DNA from 4 places in the Streptomyces sp. NPDC087844 genome. Region 1 is predicted to be linked to each of the others. Evidence: riboswitches for the same ligand, from Rfam matches in the RefSeq annotation. Region 1 holds a riboswitch; each other region holds the start of a gene.
What was found. Region 1 has a riboswitch for cyclic di-AMP ahead of ACIOKD_RS03965 (transglycosylase family protein). Riboswitches for the same ligand answer to the same signal wherever they lie in the genome.
Positions count from the first base shown of each region.

Region 2: linked by a shared signal. The riboswitch ahead of ACIOKD_RS22735 (C40 family peptidase) and the one ahead of ACIOKD_RS03965 (transglycosylase family protein) in region 1 are both predicted to bind cyclic di-AMP.
Region 3: linked by a shared signal. The riboswitch ahead of ACIOKD_RS03250 (M23 family metallopeptidase) and the one ahead of ACIOKD_RS03965 (transglycosylase family protein) in region 1 are both predicted to bind cyclic di-AMP.
Region 4: linked by a shared signal. The riboswitch ahead of ACIOKD_RS38800 (C40 family peptidase) and the one ahead of ACIOKD_RS03965 (transglycosylase family protein) in region 1 are both predicted to bind cyclic di-AMP.

Region 1 covers NZ_JBIUVD010000002.1:65,696-68,896, reverse strand. Annotated here, with positions in the region: gene eno (phosphopyruvate hydratase) at 1-76, opposite strand, end outside; gene ACIOKD_RS03965 (transglycosylase family protein) at 483-1,190, opposite strand; cyclic di-AMP (ydaO/yuaA leader) riboswitch at 1,195-1,365, opposite strand; gene ACIOKD_RS03960 (transglycosylase family protein) at 1,584-2,486, opposite strand; gene ACIOKD_RS03955 (cytochrome P450) at 2,705-3,201, opposite strand, start outside.
Region 2 covers NZ_JBIUVD010000011.1:210,777-213,977, reverse strand. Annotated here, with positions in the region: gene ACIOKD_RS22745 (ATP-dependent Clp protease proteolytic subunit) at 33-749, shown strand; gene ACIOKD_RS22740 (hypothetical protein) at 757-1,065, shown strand; cyclic di-AMP (ydaO/yuaA leader) riboswitch at 1,437-1,623, shown strand; gene ACIOKD_RS22735 (C40 family peptidase) at 1,627-2,100, shown strand; gene ACIOKD_RS22730 (DUF6328 family protein) at 2,199-2,699, shown strand; gene ACIOKD_RS22725 (ATP-binding protein) at 2,838-3,201, opposite strand, start outside.
Region 3 covers NZ_JBIUVD010000001.1:809,421-812,621, reverse strand. Annotated here, with positions in the region: gene ACIOKD_RS03255 (M16 family metallopeptidase) at 1-1,209, shown strand, start outside; cyclic di-AMP (ydaO/yuaA leader) riboswitch at 1,456-1,611, shown strand; gene ACIOKD_RS03250 (M23 family metallopeptidase) at 1,624-2,409, shown strand; gene ACIOKD_RS03245 (GntR family transcriptional regulator) at 2,695-3,201, shown strand, end outside.
Region 4 covers NZ_JBIUVD010000032.1:17,243-20,443, reverse strand. Annotated here, with positions in the region: gene ACIOKD_RS38800 (C40 family peptidase) at 1-1,224, opposite strand, end outside; cyclic di-AMP (ydaO/yuaA leader) riboswitch at 1,281-1,453, opposite strand; gene ACIOKD_RS38795 (LamG-like jellyroll fold domain-containing protein) at 1,684-3,201, opposite strand, start outside.

The DNA.
Region 1 (3,201 bases):
CGACCTCGACCGTGGGGTTGCCTCGGGAGTCCAGGATTTCCCGGGCTACGACGACGTCGATGGACGGCACGAGCATCTCCTTCTGGGATGTGACACAAGCTGTGCCGGGCCGGAGGCCCGGTTGCGCGCAGGCCGTGGTGGCCCCGCGGGATGAGCCTAACCGGCTGCCGGGGATCGGCCAGCCCTCGACCGCCTCCTGGACAGAACCGAGAGGAAATTGTTTCCGAACGGAACAAAGACGCGGGCGGAGGCAGGGGCGGAGGCACTCACAGAAAAGCCCCGCCCCGGTGCGTACGGGGGAACACGCACCGGAGCGGGGAGCCCGTGGGGGACGGGGGTGGCCCTCACGAGGCCTCCACTATGAAGGACACGGATGTGAGAGCGCTGTGGTTCAGCGGCGATTCGGATGTGGGCCGGACTTCCGGTCGAGGCCGAGCGGCCAGTGCCTCGACCGGACATCCGGCGCCACCGTCAGCCGGGGTTCAGCTGAGGTGCAGCTGCTGGCCCGGGAAGATGAAGTCGGCGTCGTCGACGATGTCGTCGTTCAGCTTGTACAGCTTCGCCCAGCCGCCCTTGACGTTCTTCTTGTCGGCGATCCCGCTGAGGGTGTCGCCCTTGACGACCTTGTACTCGCCGTCGCCCTTCTCGACCTTCTTGCCGGTCGGGGTCTCGACGGTCTTCTTCGCGGCCGGACGGTCCTGGGAACGCGAGGCGCGCTCCTCGGAGGACTGCGAGTTCTGCTGCTGCGGCTGCGAGGTGCCCTGGTTGGAGCTGTCGGAGCCCGAGGGGGCGGTGGAGCCACCGGTCGAGGCGCCGGACAGGCCCACGCCGCAGCTCGGCCAGGCACCCTTGCCCTGGCTCGCGAGGACCTTCTCGGCGACGGCTATCTGCTGGGACTTGGACGCCTGGTCGGCGGTGGAGGCGTACGAACTGCCGCCGTACGCGGCCCAGGTGGAGGACGAGAACTGCAGGCCGCCGTAGTAGCCGTTCCCGGTGTTGATCGACCAGTTGCCGCCGGACTCGCACTGGGCGACGGTGTCCCACTCGGAGGCAGTGGCGGCGGAGGCGCCCGTGGCGCCCATCAGCGGGACGGCGACGGCGGCGGTGGTGACACCGGCCAGCGTGGCGAGACGGGTAGTCCGGTTGGCAAGTGTCGGGCGACGGTGCTTGCCCTTGCTCGAAAGCAGCATGAAGTGATCCCCTCACCGACGCCTGCGAGGTGAGCTGTCGGGTTCGGGCCAAGTGAGTTGCCCGGCCGCGCGACACTGCTGTCACACGGCTTAACCCCAAGCCGTACCCGGTCTCGACGACCGGTTCCGGCACTTACCTTGGGTCCCCCGCTCCTGCCTACGGCGCTTTACGCGACGACTGTTCCCGTACGGCCGTTGGCAGGATTCGGCGTGCGACCGTCGGGGCTCACCAATGGCGAGCGGTCACGACCGTAGACACGGGCCGCGCCGAATTTCAAAGACGATCAGGGGTGTTGAGATCCATGTCTCAATTCGCCAAATCGGACATTCAGCGCGAACTACCGCTGGTTTTCGCCCGATTCGGCGCCTTGATCACTACTTGCTCGATGCCGCTCAGCCGTCGACCGTGATGCGCTGACCGGGGATGATGAAGTCCGGGTCGGCGCCGATGCTGTCCTTGTTCGCGGCATAGAGCTCGCTCCACCCGCCGTCGACACCAAGGGAGTCGGCGATGCTGGAGAGACTGTCCCCGGAACGGACCGCGTACGAGCCTTCGTCGGCGAGGACGCGTGAGGTGCTGTCGATGCGCGAGGCGTGCCGGCCGGCGTAGTCGTCAGCGCGGGGGGCCATGTCGACCTCTTCGGCGCTGCCACCCCGATGACGGCCGGAGTTGTCCGCGGCCGCGTCGGCCGAAGCGTCGTCATTCTGGGACGACTTGTCCGAGTCGTCACTCTTCGCCTTGGTGTCCGCGGACGAGCTGTCCGTTCTCTGTGACTCCGAGGCGGAGTCGTCGGAGGACTTCGCATCGGAGTCCGTCGAGGAGTCGGACTTCGCGCCGTCGCTCCCCTTTGTCGCGTCCGCGTCGGCCGACGGGCTCGGAGAGTCCTCGGCGAGGCCCGTGTCGACGTCGGCGGAGTCGGAGTCCTGCGTCAGACCGGCGACGAGACCACAGGTCACCCAGGCGCTCGTCCCCTGGTCCGCGAGGATCTTCTCGGCGACGGCTATCTGCTGCGAACGGCTGGCCTGGTCGGCGCTCGGCGCGTAGTCGAGGCCACCGTGTTCCTCCCAGGTCTCCTGGTTCATCTGGAGGCCGCCGTAGAGCCCGTTGCCGGTGTCGGCGCTCCATGAGCCACCGCTCTCACACTCGGCGACCGCGTCCCAGGTCGTGCCGCTGGCGGCACTCGCGCCGCTCGCACCGAGCAGGGGGATCGCGATGGCCGATCCGGCCACGCCGGCGGCGACGAGGAGCGCCGGGGCCTGGCGGGGGCGACGATGGCGGCCGTTCCCGGAGAGCATGCGGTTGCCTTTCGCGTGACAGCAAGGAGTACGCACGGGGCACGGCGGAAAGCCGTGCTCGTGACTGCTGCGACGGGCGGACCTGCCGCATTGATGGGTGAACGTAGTGGCACTCGAACTCTTGTCACAAGTCGATGCAGCGCAGATAACGTGAAGATCACAGAGTTGACGGAGTCTCACCTTCCGTTGCCTTCGGTGCTACAGCCGCAGAACTTCCGTCAAGACTTCGCGACCGGGGTGAACTCCACCGGAAGCGTGCGCAACCCACGCATGATGAGCCCGCCACGCCACCTCAAATCCGCCGAATCTCCCGCGAGTCGCAGGTCGGGCAGGCGGGTCAGCAGCGTCGCCAGCGCGGTCCGGCCCTCCAGCCGGGCGAGGGGCGCGCCGAGGCAGTAGTGGATTCCGTGCCCGTAACCGAGGTGTTGGTTGTCACTGCGGGAGAGGTCGAGCGTGTCCGGGTCCTCGAACCGGCCGGGATCACGGTCGGCCGCCGCGAGCACGACGAGTACGGGGTCACCGGCGGCGATGTCCTGACCGCCGACGCTGAGCGGTTCGGTGGCGAACCGCCAGGTGGCCAGCTCCACGGGCCCGTCGTAACGGAGCAGTTCCTCCACGCCGGTCGCGAGCAGGTCCGTGTGGCCGGCCGCGAGGGAGTCCTGCAGCCGCCGCCGCTGCTCCGGGTGGGTGAGCAGGGCGTAGGTGCCGTTCCCGA
Region 2 (3,201 bases), on a different contig from region 1:
TTACAGGACCTCTCCCAGAGGAGGCGTGTGTCGTGACCCGCTCAACAACCCGACCGCCAGCTCAGCCGCCAGCTCGGCCGTCCGCCCGCCACGTCCTGCCCGAGTTCACCGAGCGCACCAGTTCGGGGACGCGGACCATGGATCCGTACTCCAAGCTCCTCGAAGAACGGATCGTCTTTCTCGGGACGCCGATCGACGACACGTCCGCGAACGACGTGATGGCGCAGTTCATGCACCTTGAGTACCAGGCACCCGACCGGACCATCTCGCTCTACATCAACTCCCCAGGCGGCTCCTTCAGCGCGATGGCGGCCGTCTACGACACGATGCGGTTCGTCAGCTGCGAGGTGGAGACCATCTGCCTGGGCCAGGCCGCGTCGGCCGCCGCGGTGCTGCTGGCGGCGGGCACACCGGGCAAGCGGTACGCGCTGCCGGGCGCCCGCGTTCTGCTCCATCAGCCGTTCCTGTCCGAGCCGGTTCAGGGACAGGCGTCCGACCTCGCCATCCAGGCGGACGAACTGCTGCGCACCCGCGCCCGCCTGGAGGAGATGCTCGCCCGGCACACGGGGCATAGCCGGGAGCGGATCGGCGCGGACATCGAGCGGGACAAGATCCTCGACGCCCACCAGGCGCTGGAGTACGGGCTGATCGACCGGATCGTCCCCAGCCGCAAGACTGCCCTCGGCGCGTCCGACACACCCGGCCCGTCCGGCACATCCGGCCCGTCCGACGCACCCGGCGCGGGGTGATCCGCCGATGCTCCCACCCGAGTTGCCCCCGCTGCCGGCTCTGACGCGGGCCGAAGCCGAGCTGATCGACCGGTATCTGGAGGTGGTCGACCTCCTCGGCCGGATCAACCCGGCACACTCCGGGGACACCTACCGCGGACTGCGCGCGGCCCAGGCACTGGTCGGCAGGGCCACCGCGCTGCGCGACGCCCTGACCCTGATGCACCAGCGGGGCGAACACGAGCTGCACGCGGCAACCCTGGCGCGGGCCCTGCGCGTCCTCGACGGTGAGCGCAGGGCGAGCCGGGTCGCCCTGCCGCCCAGCTCCGACACCTGACACCGACACCGACACCTGACAAACACCACACCCCTCGGTCCGGCCTCACGCGCGCACTTGACGAAGCGTCCGCACCGGAGTTGAAACGCACCAGACGGCGTACCCCCGGTCGGCGTAGTCGCAACTGCTCCCCCAGGCCCCGGCGAGTTGCGCAACGCACGTACGTCCGAGGCGGAATCAACTGTTCCAGTGCTGGTGCGAGGGTCCTTGAGGCTCTCGACACCCACCCGCAGAAAGGGCTGTCCACCCGAACGGGTGAGTGGTGAGTAAGACCACAAATCGCCGATTCCGCTCGGCTTTTGGGACATCAGTGCGTCAAGATCCCTGCGACGACAAGCCCCCGCCACAAGCGGCGGGGCGGTCCGGGCGGACGCCGAGTCCTGCCGCTGCCCGGATGACCGGTCGACAGAAGTGCATCGGCAGGAGTGGAGGACCCAGGCACGACGGGCCGCCGGAGAGATCCGAGTGGCCCTTGGGGTGAAGCCGCAGCTGCGGCCGGGCAACTTCGCCAGCCCGAATCCGACAGGTCATCCTTCACAGGCGGCTGACGAAGGGTTGCGCATGACTGCGCTCAATCGTGTCCCGTCGCTGTTCAGCAGGGCCGGTACCGCATCGGTCCTCACCATCGCCGCCGTAGGCGGCGGCATAGTGGCCCCTGGCTTCGCGTCCGATGCGGAAGCGGCCACTCCCGCGACGAAGGCACTCAAGGTGGCGGCCTCCAAGAAGGGCGCCCCGTACAAGTACGGGGCCGTGGGGCCCAAGCGCTTCGACTGCTCCGGCCTCACGCTCTACTCGTTCAAGAAGGCGGGCAAGAAGCTGCCCCGCACGGCTGCGGCCCAGTACAACAAGACGAACCACGTCTCCTCCTCGAAGCGCAAGCAGGGGGACCTGGTCTTCTTCCACTCGGGCCGGAACGTCTACCACGTGGGCATCTACGCCGGGAAGGGACGGATCTGGCACTCGCCGAAGACCGGGGATGTGGTGAAGCTCCAGAAGATCTGGACGAAGAGCGTCTGGTACGGCCGGGTCAGGTGATCCACCCACGGGGCGGCCGTGGCGATCTCCACGGCCGCCCCGTGAGGGACCCGGGCATGACGCGTGATTTCGGCGGCTGAATGGTTACTCGTTCACTTATGGCCGATCCGCACCACCACGAGGGGCGCAACGAGACCCGTCTTGAGCGCGCCGACCGGAACTTTCTCGAACTCCTCCAGGAGCTGCGGGTCACCCAGACGGGCGTTCAGATCCTCTTCGCCTTCCTGCTCACCCTCGCCTTCACCCCGCGGTTCCCGTCCCTCGACACCGTGCAGCGCACCACGTACGTCGTCACCCTGCTGCTCTCGGTCCTGGCGGCGGCACTCTTCACGGCCCCCGCCGCCCTGCACCGGCGGCTGTTCCAGCGGGGCGCCAAGCCGCTGGTGGTCAATGCCTCGTCCCGGCTCGCGCAGGCCGGCCTGGCCGTGCTCGCGCTCGCTCTCACCGGTTCCGTGCTGCTCGTCGTGGACGTGGCGGTGGACCGGACCGAGGGGATCGTGGCCGGGGCGACCACTCTGCTCCTCTGCGTCGGTCTGTGGGAGGTCCTGCCATACCTGCTGAAACGGGCCGTCGACAAGACCTCGGACGATGAGGGCTAGCGCTCCGCTGAATGTCTGAAATCTTGTGAATGTCTGAAATCTTGTCGGCGGGCGTGTCGTGGCTGGTCGCGCTTACGCGGCGGAGCCGCATGTCGATACTGCCCCGCGCCCCTTGAGGGCGCCGTCACGGGCCGTCGGTCAGTCGGCCGAGACCGGCTCCACCGGTACCGTCCAGGGCAGCGTGACCGACACGGTCTTTCCGCCTTCCCTGGTGGACCGGACCGAAAGCTTGCCACCGGACTCCGCGGTCAGCCAGCGGATGATCACCATGCCCCGGCCGTTGTCCTGCTGGACGGCCGCGGGCAGCCGTTTCGGGAAGCGCGGGTGGCTGTCGGTCACGCCGATGCGCAGCTGTTCGTCACGGTCGAGTTCGATGTCCACCGTGAAGGTGGGTGACAGTCCGAAGGTGTGCTGTACCGCGTTCGTGGCGAGTTCGGAGACGATGAGCCGGACCGTGTCGGCGGTCTCCGAGTCGGAAGGCAGTCCCCATGTGGCCAGGACG
Region 3 (3,201 bases), on a different contig from region 1:
GAGCCCAAGGGCCTCGACGGCATCGCCACGATCATGGCGCGGGCCTTCTCGGAGGGCACCGACAAGCACTCGGCCGAGGAGTTCGCCGCCGAGCTGGAGCGCTGCGGCGCCACGCTCGACGCCCACGCGGACCACCCCGGCGTACGGCTCAGCCTCGAAGTCCCCGTCTCCCGCCTGCCCAAGGCGCTCGGCCTGCTCGCCGACGCCCTCAGGGCACCCGCCTTCGAGGACGGCGAGATCGAGCGGCTGGTGCGCAACCGGCTCGACGAGATCCCGCACGAGAGCGCCAACCCGGCCCGGCGGGCCGCCAAGGAGCTGTCCCGGCAGCTCTTCCCGGCGGACTTGCGGATGTCGCGTCCGCGCCAGGGCACCGAGGAGACGGTCACCGCGATCGACTCGGCGGCCGTCCGCGCCTTCTACGAGAAGCACGTGCGCCCCGCCACGGCCACCGCGGTCGTCGTCGGCGACCTCACGGACGTCGACCTCGACGCGCTGCTCGGGGACACGCTCGGTGCCTGGACCGGATCGCAGGCCCAGGCGCGCCCCGTGCCCTCGGTGACCGCCGACGACACCGGCCGCGTGATCATCGTCGACCGGCCCGGAGCCGTCCAGACGCAGCTGCTCATCGGCCGCGTCGGCGCGGACCGGCACGACCGCGTGTGGCCCGCCCAGGTGCTCGGCACGTACTGCCTCGGTGGCACCCTCACCTCGCGCCTGGACCGTGTCCTGCGCGAGGAGAAGGGATACACCTACGGTGTGCGGGCGTTCGGCCAGGTGCTGCGCTCCGCTCCGGACGGGACGGGCGTCTCGATGCTCGCCATCAGCGGCTCCGTGGACACCCCGAACACCGGCCCGGCGCTCGACGACCTGTGGAAGGTGCTGCGCACCCTCGCAGCCGAGGGCCTGACGGACGCCGAGCGCGATGTCGCCGTGCAGAACCTGGTGGGTGTGGCGCCCCTGAAGTACGAGACCGCGGGCGCCGTCGCGGGCACGCTCGCCGACCAGGTCGAACAGCATCTGCCGGACGACTTCCAGGCGACGCTGTACAAGCAGCTCGCCGCGACCGGCACCGTGGAGGCCACCGCGGCAGCCGTGAACGCGTTCCCGGTGGACCGTCTGGTGACCGTCCTCGTCGGTGACGCGGCGCAGATCGAGGAGCCCGTCAGGGCCCTCGGCGTCGGCGAAGTCAGCGTCGTGCGAGCCGAGTAGGGATCGGTGACCGGGCAGGGCCTGAGATCGAGCAGGACCTGTCACGGCCGGGGCCCGGGTGGCTGGACGAGTCACCCGGGCCCTTTCCTGTCCTTCTACGCCCACGGTGTGTCCGTATTGCAGGGAAGTTGCCTGTCTGCCCTGTGGCGTGCGCTACAAAAATGGTGATCCGTTTGTCTATTGAAAGAGGCGCCGCTTAGCGTCGGTCCGGCTGTTCGTCAGGCACTGCGCCGCGTCCGCGGCACCGGACAGTCATCGCCGAGTCCCCGTACGGCGCGAGCCAGGGGAGCCGGGGACCCATGTCCCTGGGGTGAATCGGACGCCCTTCCCGAAGGGGGTCCGTAGGAGACCTTCCTGCTCCGAACCCGTCAGCTAACCCGGTAGGCGAGAAGGAAGGAAAGGACCAGCCACTTCATGGCGTTCACCCGCGCCACAGGGAAGCACCGTCTTCCCAGCCGCATGACGCGCACCACCCGCAGGACCGTCGGCGTCGCCGCCCTGGCCACCACCGGTGTCGTGGGCACGCTGGCCGCCCCGGCGTTCGCCGCCGAGAGCGAGATCGAGCAGACAGGTCCCCTCAAGGCCGTCACCATGGACGACCTGGTCGCCCACGAGATCGACGCGCAGGCCGCCGCCCAGCGCCAGGCCGCCGAGCAGGCCGCCGCCCGCGAGAAGGCCGAGGCCGCCGCTGAGAAGCGTGCGGCGGAAGCCGCGGCCAAGGCCAAGGCGAAGGCCGAGGAGGAGCGCGAGGCCAAGGTCCGTGCGGCCCGCGAGGCCGAGCGCAAGCGCCTCAACGCCTACACCGCGCCGATCACCGGCTCGTACGTCTCCACCTCCTACCAGGCCGGTGGCGGCGTCTGGTCCTCCGGCAGCCACACCGGCATCGACTTCCACGCCGCCAGTGGTACCGCCGTGCACGCGGTGGGCTCCGGCACCGTCGTGGAGGCAGGCTGGGGCGGCTCCTACGGCAACCAGGTCGTCATCAAGATGGTTGACGGCACGTACACCCAGTACGGGCATCTCTCGTCCATCGGTGTCTCGGTCGGCCAGACGGTCACTCCGGGACAGCAGATAGCCCTCTCCGGGGCGACCGGCAACGTCACGGGGGCGCACCTGCACTTCGAGGCGCGGACGACCGCGGAGTACGGATCCGACATGGACCCCGTCGCGTACCTTCGCGGGCACGGCGTGAACGTCTGACCGCACGGCACCCCGCACCGCACCGCACTGCCGCACGGCACCGCACTGCCGCACGGCAGCCTCCGTCGAAGGCCCCGGCCCCGGCTCACCGAGCCGGGGCCTTCGCGCCTTCGGACGGCTTCCGGTCACTTTCGCACCGGACGACTGCCTGTTCACAAGCGCGGTGTGTCCAAAAAATATCCATGGATTCCCGGCTGCCTTCGGAATTTCCCGTTCTCTGCAATAGAGTCACCGAACAAGCGTCAATCGACCGCGTTTCGCGGGGATTAAGGCGGAGGTCCGGTCATGCGTATTCCCGCGCGCTCGGTATGCACGGCGATCCGGGACGACATCGTCGCGGGTGTCTACGAGCGCGGCAGCCGGCTCACCGAAGAACTGCTCGCGCGCCGCTACGGCGTCTCGCGGGTTCCCGTGCGCGAGGCGCTGCGCACCCTGGAGGCGGAGGGCTTCGTGGTCACCCGTCGGCACGCGGGCGCGTGCGTCGCGGAACCCACGGAGCAGGAGGCCGCCGACCTCCTGGAGATGCGCGTGCTGCTGGAGCCACTGGGCGCCGCCCGTGCCGCCCAGCGGCGCACCGAGGCCCATCTCAAGGTGCTGCGCGGCCTGGTCAGGCTCGGTCAGGAGCGGGCGAGGCGGGGCAACAGCGAGGATCTGCGCTCGCTCGGCGGCTGGTTCCACGAGACGCTCGCGCAGTCCTCGGGCAGCCCGGCGCTGACCTCGACGCTCGGCCAGCTGCGGCACAAGATCGCCTGGATGTACTCGGTCGAGGCGTCCGCGCACCCCGCCGAGTCC
Region 4 (3,201 bases), on a different contig from region 1:
GCAGTCGTACGAGCCCGGCCCCATCGAGCCCCATACGCACGGCTTGCCGATCTGAGCGCGTGCGAAGTCGACGGCCCTGACGCCCTGCCCGCCGTACCCGGGGTCGGGCACGGCATACGTGGGCGCGGCATACGTGGGAGAAGGCACGCCGTAAGCGGGGTTGGTCGCGTTCTGCATGTCGAGGGCGACACCCGTGGCGATGGGCGTGCTCGCGTCGACGTACATGCTCGTGTCGGTCCGCTGGACACCCGCGTACTGGGCACCGGCGTACTGGTCGACCCCGAGGTACACACCGTCGCCGATGCTCAGGTCGGCGGCGACACCGGCCCCCGTGCCGGGCATGCCGGGGTACATGTCCGTGCCCGCCCGCATGTCCGTGCCGATGGCCGGCTGCTGCCACGCGTCCATGCCGGTCGTGGTCCCGTGGTGGCTCGGCGCCTGGGCTGCAGGGCCCCAGGCGCCTTCGATCGCCTGGAAGGGCCGCAGTTCCGTGACAGGTGCGCTGCGCCGGCCCGCATGTCCGGCCAGCAGGTCACGGGCCTGTCCGAGCTTCCGCTGGTTCCGCTGCTTCGACGTCCTCAGTGTCGCCTGCGTCGGTCCGCCGGACGGCCCGGGCAAGGCCCTTTCGGCCGCCTGGCGCTGGGTGGGGACGGCCGGCAGCGCGGCGACGGGACCCGCGGTCAGCTCGGCGACGGGCCTCGCGGTCAGTTCCGCGACGGGTCCGGCGGCACCTCCGGCACCGGGGCCCGCACTCGGACCGGCGGTCAGCTCCAGGACGGGCTTGTCGGAACCCTCGCGCGCCCCGCGCCCCTCACGTCCACCGCCGCTCGGACGGCCGCCCGCATCGGCGGACCGCGTCCCGGCCGAGCCCCGGTCCGGCATCCTGTCGGGCGGCAGCACCGCCGGGAAGACGGGGCCCAGCTGCGAGCGGCCCACGTCGAACCACTGCTTCGCGACGTCCGGCAGCGGAGCGGCGGCATCGGTGGCTCCGCCCCGGCCGCCCCTGTCCCCGGACGTCGGCCTGCCCGTGTCGCGCGTCGCCGTGCTCATGGCACGGGTCACGTTGAAGTTGCCGGTGGCGTTCTCGACCCGGTCGTAGAGATTGGTGATCCGCTGCTGTACTTCCTCGCGACTGGGTTCGTCGCTCCGCTGGGCGGGAATGCCTGCGGGGGTGAACTGGTCCACGGATGCGGGGGCCGCCTTCACGGGGGCGGAGCGGGACATGCCGGGGAGGCCGGTGCCTCCGGGGCGCTGCGTTCGTTCCGGCGCGATGGGGGACGACTCCTTCCGTGCACCGCCTGCCGGGTCGGCTGTCGGGTTCGGGCGGAAGGTTCCGAAAGGCATGCCCTACGACCTCTGCCCGCTGGACAGTTGGGTCGATTCACCCTGAAAGTCGACTGGACCTCCGGCTCCGGCCGCCACGAGGGCCTGTCGGATTCGGCGGAGACCGCGCGACCCGGCGGGGTTCACCGGAGGGAGTCGTACGGCCCAGCGGCCAACTTAGCCAACTTGTGTGTCTCGCGTGAAGATTGAAGTACGAAGTGTCCGATATGTAATTGTGACCTTCGTCGTACCCGAAGGTGACCTTGGGCCTATGACCACCTCACCGCGACCGGTCCGTCACTCGTGGTTCACCCGGGCCCAAGCGGCTGCGTCGGTCGAGCCGTCCGCCTCGGTGGCCGGTTACGCGTAGGGCGTGAGGAACTCGTGGACGGACAAGGCCCTGTTCACGATGCGCGTGTCGCCCATCCAGCCGTAGAAGCCCTGCCCGAAGCTCTCGTCGAACTGGGTGGCTCCGAGCACGAACGGCTTGCCGAGGGTGGCGATGCCGGTGGACGGCTGCGAAGGATTGCGGGCGATCTTCGAGCCGTCCACGTACATCACCGTACGGCGGCCGTCGTTGACGAGGGCGAGGTGCATCCAGCGGCCCACGGGCACCGCGTGGCTCCATGACGTGGGGTCGGCGTCCTGGCGCTGGGGATAGACCACGAACTGGAGGAACCGCTCGGGTGAGAGGTTGAGGCTGCAGGTGGGTTCCAGCGGCGACCAGCCCGTGGTCTTGCCCGCGTCCCCGTTGCGCCCCTCCCAGCTGAGGATGCCCATCCAGGAGTGGTCGCCCTCGAAGGGCTCGGGCAGCCTGATGAAGGTCTCGATGGTGTAGCCGCGGGTGAACTTCTCGCTGTTCAGGGCGGCCCGGGCGGCGGTCGTCAGGATCGCGCCGCGGTCCGGGCTCTTGCCGCCGTCGAAGCGGAGACTGGCGTGCGCCGGCTGGCCGGGGTGGTGGTCGGCCGACCAGGTGAGCGCGTCGGGCCCGCTCGAAGCCAGCCGGCTGACGGCCAGGTCGTTCCCGTTGCCGGTGAGGTCGCGTACGACGGCGCCGTCCGCGACGGGCTTGCCCGCGGTGCCGCCCGCCGAGGTCCCGGCGGCGTCGAAGCGCCAGTACGCGACCGTGCCGCGCGGCATCACCGCGGAGGCGGGCCGCGGCTTCGGCACGGCGACGGGGGCGAAGCCCTCGAACCGCTCGTCGAAGTCGATGTCCAGGCTGAACCGGTCGGCGTCACCCGTCAGTTCGATGGTCTCGGCCTCCAGCGGCGACCGCTTCGCGGAGTCCCTGGCGAGGAGCCACGGCGAGAAGGTCTCGACGTCGACGACCCCGCGGGCCAGGTCGAAGCCGTACGTACGGATCATGCCGGCGCCGCCGTAGTAGCGGTCCTGGTAGTTGGTGATGTGGACGTGGACATCGTTGTCGGAGTCGTTGCGCAGGACCGTGCGGCCCGGTGGCCAGTAGTGGCCGCCCAGCGCCAGGAAGATCTGGTCGTTGCCGCGGACGAGGCCGTCCCACAGGCGCTTGCCGTTGTCCGACAGCTGCGCCTTGCCGTCGTCGTCGGCCCAGGCGATGTCATGGGTGGTGAGGACGGCGGGCAGCGTGGGGTGCGCGTCGAGAACGCCCTGCGCCCAGGTCAGGCCCTTGTCCGAGATCCGCCAGTCGAGGGCGAGGACCAGCCAGGACCGGTCCGCCGCCTTGAGCACGTGGTACGTGTTGTAGCCGTCGGGCGAGGCGCCGCGGTAGGTCGGCATGGACTTGTAGCGGGCGGGCCCGAAGGCGGCGAGGTACGCGGAGTCGCCCCGCTGGTCGTCCCCGGAGTCGATGTCGTGGTTGCCCGCCAGGACGCTGTAGGGCACCTTGCCGTGGATGGTCCT